DNA from 3 places in the Pseudomonas sp. RT4P38 genome. Region 2 is predicted to be linked to each of the others. Evidence: predicted binding sites of a transcription regulator. Region 2 holds the regulator's gene; each other region holds the start of a gene.
What was found. Region 2 encodes sigma-54, which starts transcription at its own class of promoters, with help from an activator protein. Its sites were predicted from a motif close to ANTGGCATNNANNTTGCTNT; they were not measured.
Positions count from the first base shown of each region.

Region 1: ACYZT7_RS10840 (circularly permuted type 2 ATP-grasp protein) is a predicted target of sigma-54. The motif match lies at 945-964, and genes of this name have one in related genera.
Region 3: glnA (glutamate--ammonia ligase) is a predicted target of sigma-54. The motif match lies at 1,249-1,268, and genes of this name have one in related genera.

Region 1 covers NZ_CM142703.1:2,316,590-2,318,861, forward strand. Annotated here, with positions in the region: gene ACYZT7_RS10830 (hypothetical protein) at 1-42, shown strand, start outside; gene ACYZT7_RS10835 (ribonuclease E inhibitor RraB) at 257-598, shown strand; gene ACYZT7_RS10840 (circularly permuted type 2 ATP-grasp protein) at 996-2,272, shown strand, end outside.
Region 2 covers NZ_CM142703.1:1,231,857-1,234,128, reverse strand. Annotated here, with positions in the region: gene lptB (LPS export ABC transporter ATP-binding protein) at 1-323, shown strand, start outside; gene ACYZT7_RS05640 (RNA polymerase factor sigma-54) at 507-2,000, shown strand; gene hpf (ribosome hibernation-promoting factor, HPF/YfiA family) at 2,074-2,272, shown strand, end outside.
Region 3 covers NZ_CM142703.1:544,506-546,777, reverse strand. Annotated here, with positions in the region: gene thiI (tRNA uracil 4-sulfurtransferase ThiI) at 1-1,034, opposite strand, end outside; gene glnA (glutamate--ammonia ligase) at 1,365-2,272, shown strand, end outside.

The DNA of each region.
Region 1 (2,272 bases), 1.1 Mb from region 2:
AACCAGTGCAGCATTGAAATCCTCGGCATTACTCCCGTCTGACACTTACCTCGGCACATTCACAACCAGGCCTTGGCAGCGGCTCTATCTAGGGGCTACTCTGCAAACGAGATCAGCGAACGGATCGCTAAGGTCTGGTCTTGTCAGCTACATGCTTGCTTCCCACCGGCAATGTTGTTGCCGCATCGCTCGCCCCATTCGGTTGCGAGTGCCGGGAATACGGAAAGTCTATCCATCAATCTGAGGGGGACGATTCATGAGCACAGCCTATCAAGAAGACATCAGCAGCAGCGTGTTGCGCCGCATGAAAGAAGGCGGTTTCGACTTTTCACGATTCCATCCCATCGAGTTCTACGCCATTTTCCCGGACGAGGAGCGGGCGCGCAGGGCGGCGGGGCATTACTGTGGTGAATCCTTGAATGCACAAATCAGCGTGCGCGACGACGGCGCGTGGTACCTGGAACTGAGCAAAGTGATGTACGCCACCTATGACGGCATCGGCGACTTTGAGCAGGATTTCGAGGCGGTGGTCGAGCCATTGGGCGGCATCATCGAAGGATGGGGCGTCAAGCAGGAGGTACGAGGGCTACTCGCATAACCTTATGAACAGTAACAACACTCAGCAACGGCTGACCTCAGGGTTGGCCGTTTTCGTTTTTGCGGAATAGAAAACGCCCCCGGCAAAACCCTGAAACAAGAATCCGGCACAAAAAAAACCGCCTGAGCAGGCGGCTAAAGGGAAGTTCATCAAGATTTTCAGCGAATGCGCGGATTATCCGCATCGACTCCCGGGCAGTGAAATCAACTCTGACTATGCTGGTGATAGGCGACAACATTGCTTCGCAATGAAGCGGGGGCGATCAGGTGGGGGCATTTACCGCACAGGATTGGTGCGGTGCGTGCAGTTCGATTATCCAACTGATTGATATCAAAGCGTTTATGCCGATGGCACGGGCTTTGCGAAGCCCAGATGTCCGGGTGACAAGGAGTACGGCATGATCCGCACCTATTTTGATGAGATGTACGATGCCGGCGGCCAGGTCCGCCCGCATTATCGGGAGTTTTCCCGTTGGCTGGCCGAAACGCCTGACGAGCTTTTGGCACAACGGCGACGCGAGGCCGATCTGTTATTTCATCGCGCCGGGATTACATTCACGCTCTATGGTGATGAGCAAGGGACAGAGCGCCTGATTCCCTTCGACACCATCCCCCGCAGCATCCCTGCCAGTGAATGGCGAGTTGTCGAGCGCGGCTGCATTCAGCGGGTCAAGGCGTTGAACATGTTCCTCGCCGACCTTTATCACGAGCAACGCATTATCAAGGCCGGCATCATCCCGGCCGAGCAGGTGCTGGCCAACGAGCAATACCAGTTGGCGATGCAAGGGCTGAATCTGCACCGCGATATCTATTCGCACATTTCGGGTGTCGATCTGGTGCGCGATGGCGACGGCACGTACTACGTGCTCGAAGACAATCTTCGTACACCGAGTGGCGTCAGCTACATGCTCGAAGACCGCAAGATGATGATGCGACTGTTCCCCGAATTGTTTGCGGCGCAGCGCATTGCCCCCATCGACCATTATCCGAACCTGTTGCTCGACACCCTGAAAAGCTCCAGCCCGATCGATAACCCGAGCGTGGTGGTGCTGACCCCTGGCCGGTTCAACAGCGCGTTTTTCGAGCATGCGTTTCTGGCTCGGGAGATGGGCGTTGAACTGGTGGAAGGTGCGGACCTGTTCGTGCGTGACGACAAGGTCTTCATGCGCACCACGGACGGGCCGAAAGCCGTCGACGTGATCTACCGTCGCCTCGACGATGCGTTCCTCGATCCGCTGGCGTTCAACCCGGACTCGATGCTTGGCGTTCCAGGGCTGCTGTCGTCCTACCGTTCCGGCAACGTCGTGCTGGCGAATGCCATCGGTACCGGGGTCGCAGACGACAAGTCGGTGTATCCATTCGTCACGGACATGATCCGTTTCTACCTGGATGAAGAGCCGATTCTGAAGAACGTGCCGACGTGGCAGTGCCGTAATCCCTCCGAACTGTCCCACGTACTGGCCAATCTTCCGGATTTGGTGGTCAAGGAAACCCAGGGCTCCGGCGGTTACGGGATGCTGGTGGGGCCGGCGGCGACGGCGGCGGAAATCGAGTCATTCCGCGCGCGCATCAAAGCCAAGCCCCATGCGTACATCGCGCAACCGACGTTGTCGCTGTCGACCTGTCCGACCTTTGTCGAAAACGGCATCGCTCCACGCCACATCGACCTGCGTCC
Region 2 (2,272 bases):
GCATGAGTCTGTCCGGCGGTGAACGCCGCCGCGTGGAAATCGCCCGGGCACTGGCGACCAACCCGAAATTCATCCTCCTCGACGAACCGTTCGCCGGCGTGGACCCGATTTCGGTGGGCGACATCAAGCAGATCATCTATCACCTCAAGGCCAAAGGCATTGGCGTATTGATCACTGACCACAACGTCCGTGAAACCCTGGATATCTGCGAAACCGCTTACATCGTCAACGATGGCCAACTGATTGCCGAAGGTGACTCTGCCACCATCCTGGCCAACGACCTGGTCAAGGAAGTGTATCTGGGCCATGAGTTCCGCCTGTAAGCACTGAGGTGCCTGGCTAGTCGACCGAGCGCTAGTCTCGATAAAAATGAATACTTTTTTATTGTTACAGCGCTCTAGGCAAACGTTGCAGTTTCAGGCATATAATTTGCTTATGTTTGGCGCTCCGGCGCCCTGTAGTGGATGGCGCATGTGCGCCGGCGAATAAGGTGTTAAGCCCCTGCCATGAAACCATCGCTAGTCTTGAGAATGGGCCAGCAGCTGACGATGACACCGCAGCTGCAACAGGCCATCCGCCTGCTCCAATTGTCGACCCTGGACCTGCAACAGGAAATCCAGGAGGCCCTGGAGTCCAATCCGATGCTCGAACGCCAGGAAGAAGGCGACGACTTCGATAACGCCGACCCCTTGGCCGACAAAGCCGAACAGCCTCCCAACGCCGATGTTTCGGAACCCTCCTACCAGGAAACCGCCCCGACTGTAGACAACCTCGAGGAAGGTGACTGGAACGAGCGCATTCCCAACGAACTGCCCGTCGACACCGCGTGGGAAGACGTCTACCAGACCAGCGCCAGCAGCCTGCCGAGCAACGATGACGATGAGTGGGATTTCACCACCCGTACATCGGCCGGCGAAAGCCTGCAAAGCCACTTGCTGTGGCAACTGAACCTGGCACCGATGTCCGACACTGATCGCCTGATTGCCGTGACCCTGATCGACTGCATCAACAATCAGGGCTACCTGGACGAAACCCTCGAGGAGATTCTCGAAGCCTTCGATCCGGAACTGGACATCGAACTGGACGAAATCGAAGCCGTCCTGCACCGCATCCAGCAATTCGAACCCGCTGGCATCGGCGCCCGTAACCTGGGTGAATGCCTGCTGCTGCAATTACGTCAGTTGTCCGCCAAGACCCCTTGGCTGGTCGAGGCCAAACGCCTGGTCACCGATTACATTGACCTGCTCGGCAGCCGCGACTACAGCCAGCTGATGCGTCGCATGAAGCTCAAGGAAGATGAGCTGCGCCAAGTGATTGAACTGGTCCAGAGCCTCAACCCGCGCCCAGGCTCGCAAATCGAGTCCAGCGAAGCCGAATACGTCGTTCCCGACGTGATCGTACGCAAGGACAACGAGCGCTGGCTGGTGGAACTGAACCAGGAATCCGTGCCGCGACTGCGGGTCAATGCTCAATACGCTGGTTTCGTGCGCCGCGCCGACACCAGCGCCGACAACACCTTCATGCGCAATCAGTTGCAAGAGGCCCGCTGGTTCATCAAGAGCCTGCAAAGCCGCAACGAAACCCTGATGAAAGTAGCCACTCAGATCGTCGAGCATCAGCGCGGCTTTCTTGAATACGGCGACGAAGCCATGAAACCGCTGGTCCTGCATGACATCGCCGAAGCGGTGGGCATGCATGAGTCGACGATTTCACGGGTGACCACGCAAAAGTTCATGCATACCCCACGAGGCATATATGAACTGAAATACTTTTTCTCGAGCCACGTCAGCACCTCCGAGGGCGGTGAATGCTCGTCCACGGCGATCCGCGCGATCATCAAAAAACTGGTTGCCGCGGAAAATCAGAAAAAGCCGTTGAGTGACAGCAAGATCGCTGGTTTACTGGAGGCACAAGGCATTCAGGTGGCTCGCCGCACCGTCGCCAAGTACCGCGAATCCCTCGGGATCGCGCCTTCGAGCGAACGCAAGCGGTTGATGTAGAGCCACGCCACAGCGTTCCAGCGGCAGGCATTTCTGCCTGCCGCTTTATGCACTGGCAACGAAGGAGAGCTGTATGCAAGTCAACATCAGTGGACACCAACTGGAAGTGACCGAACCTCTTCGCACCTACATCGGCGAAAAACTCGAACGATTAGAGAGGCATTTCGACAAGATCACCAACGTGCAAGTCACGATGACGGTCGAAAAGCTCAAGCAGAAAATCGAAGCCACGCTGCATATTCCCGGCAATGAAGTGGTCGCAAACGCGGAGC
Region 3 (2,272 bases), 690 kb from region 2:
TATTCCGGCATGTGCTTGGCGAAGTCGGCAGTACCGATTTCGTTGGCCAGGTCGATGATGTCCTGCTTGTGACTGGCGATCAGCGGACGCAAGACCAGCTTGTCGGTCACGCAGTCGATCACGGACAGGTTCGGCAGCGTCTGGCTCGACACCTGGGAAATCGCTTCGCCGGTGACCAGCGCATCGATGTCCAGCCGATCGGCAATACGGGAAGCAGCGCGCAACATCATACGCTTCAAAACTACGCCCATATGACTGTTATCGACTTTCCCGAGAATTTCTCCCAGTACTTCCTCGAACGGCACACTGACAAATAACACGCGTTGGGAGCTGCCGTACTTCTTCCAGATGAAATGCGCGACTTCCATAACGCCCAGCTCATGGGCTCGTCCGCCCAGATTGAAGAAGCAGAAATGGCTCATCAGCCCGCGGCGCATGATCTGGTAAGCAGCAACAGTGGAATCGAAGCCGCCGGACATCAGCACAAGTGTCTGTTCCAGGGCACCCAGCGGATAACCGCCGATGCTGTTGTGCTGGCTGTGGATCACAAACAACCGTTTGTCGCGAATCTCGATACGAACTTCGATTTCCGGCTCTTTCAGCGAAATTCCGGCGGCGCCGCACTGACGGCGCAGTTGGCTGCCGACGTATTTCTCGACATCCATCGAGCTGAATTCGTGCTTGCCGGCACGCTTGCAGCGCACCGAAAAGATCTTCCCGGCCAACGCATCACCGAAGTGCTGCTTGCACTTGGCGACGATGTCGTCGAAGTCGCCCAGCGGGTATTCGTCGACCTGCAGGAAATGCGCGATACCCGGCATGCAGCTCAGGCGCTCAGTCATCTCCTTCAGGGCTTTGGGCTCGCTGACACGGGTTTCCAGCTCGAGATTGTCCCACACACCGTTCACCACCACAGCCGGGTCCAAGTCGCGGAGCACGGTACGGATGTTTTTGGCCAACTGGCGGATGAAACGCATCCGTACCGGGCGGCTCTTGATGGTGATCTCGGGGAAGACTTTTACGATTAGTTTCATGAAAACAGCGCGCGCTGGGCCAGCCGAAAAAGGGGGGCGCGGATTATAGCGGAAATTGCTCAAGGTTTAACCAGTTAATGTGCAGAAGGTTTTGCACGCACCAAAACAGGTCATTTGTTGAATTTAACGCTACATTACGGGGCGCGATTTCCAGTTCTACGCTGCTTTGTTCCTTTATAAGCGTGATATTGGGGCAGAAAACCCATGGTGGGGCACTGGCATGCAATTTGCTCCCTTGTGAGGCAGGTTGCCATGGCAGAGTATTCGCGCCGGCATCACCCACATTCCAAGGGCATCCACTACTAAGCCCGAAGCCACCCGGAGGACACTATGTCGAAGTCGGTTCAACTCATCAAAGATCATGACGTCAAATGGATTGATCTGCGCTTCACGGACACCAAAGGCACTCAGCACCACGTGACCATGCCGGCTCGCGACGCGCTGGATGACGCTTTCTTCGAAGAAGGCAAAATGTTCGACGGTTCCTCCATTGCTGGCTGGAAAGGCATCGAAGCTTCCGACATGATCCTGATGCCGGACGACAGCACTGCCGTTCTCGACCCGTTCACCGAAGAGCCAACCCTGATCCTGGTTTGCGACGTGATCGAGCCTTCGACCATGCAAGGCTACGACCGTGACCCACGTGCGATCGCCAAGCGTGCCGAGGAATACTTGAAGTCGACCGGTATCGGCGACACCGTATTTGTGGGTCCAGAGCCTGAATTCTTCATCTTCGACCAAGTGAAGTTCAAGTCCGATATCTCCGGTTCCATGTTCAAAATCTACTCCGAACAAGGTTCGTGGATGTCCGACCAGGACGTGGAAGGCGGCAACAAAGGCCACCGTCCAGGCGTCAAAGGCGGCTACTTCCCGGTTCCGCCGTTCGACCACGACCACGAAATCCGTACCTCCATGTGCAACGCCATGGAAGAAATGGGCCTGGTCATCGAAGTTCACCACCACGAAGTGGCAACTGCTGGCCAGAACGAAATCGGTGTGAAGTTCAACACCCTGGTGGCCAAGGCTGACGAAGTTCAGACCCTGAAGTACTGCGTACACAACGTTGCTGATGCCTACGGCCGCACCGCGACCTTCATGCCTAAGCCACTGTACGGCGACAACGGTTCGGGTATGCACGTTCACCTGTCCATCGCCAAAGATGGCAAGAACACCTTCGCTGGCGAAGGCTATGCCGGCCTGTCCGACACCGCTCTGTACTTCATCGGCGGCATCATCAA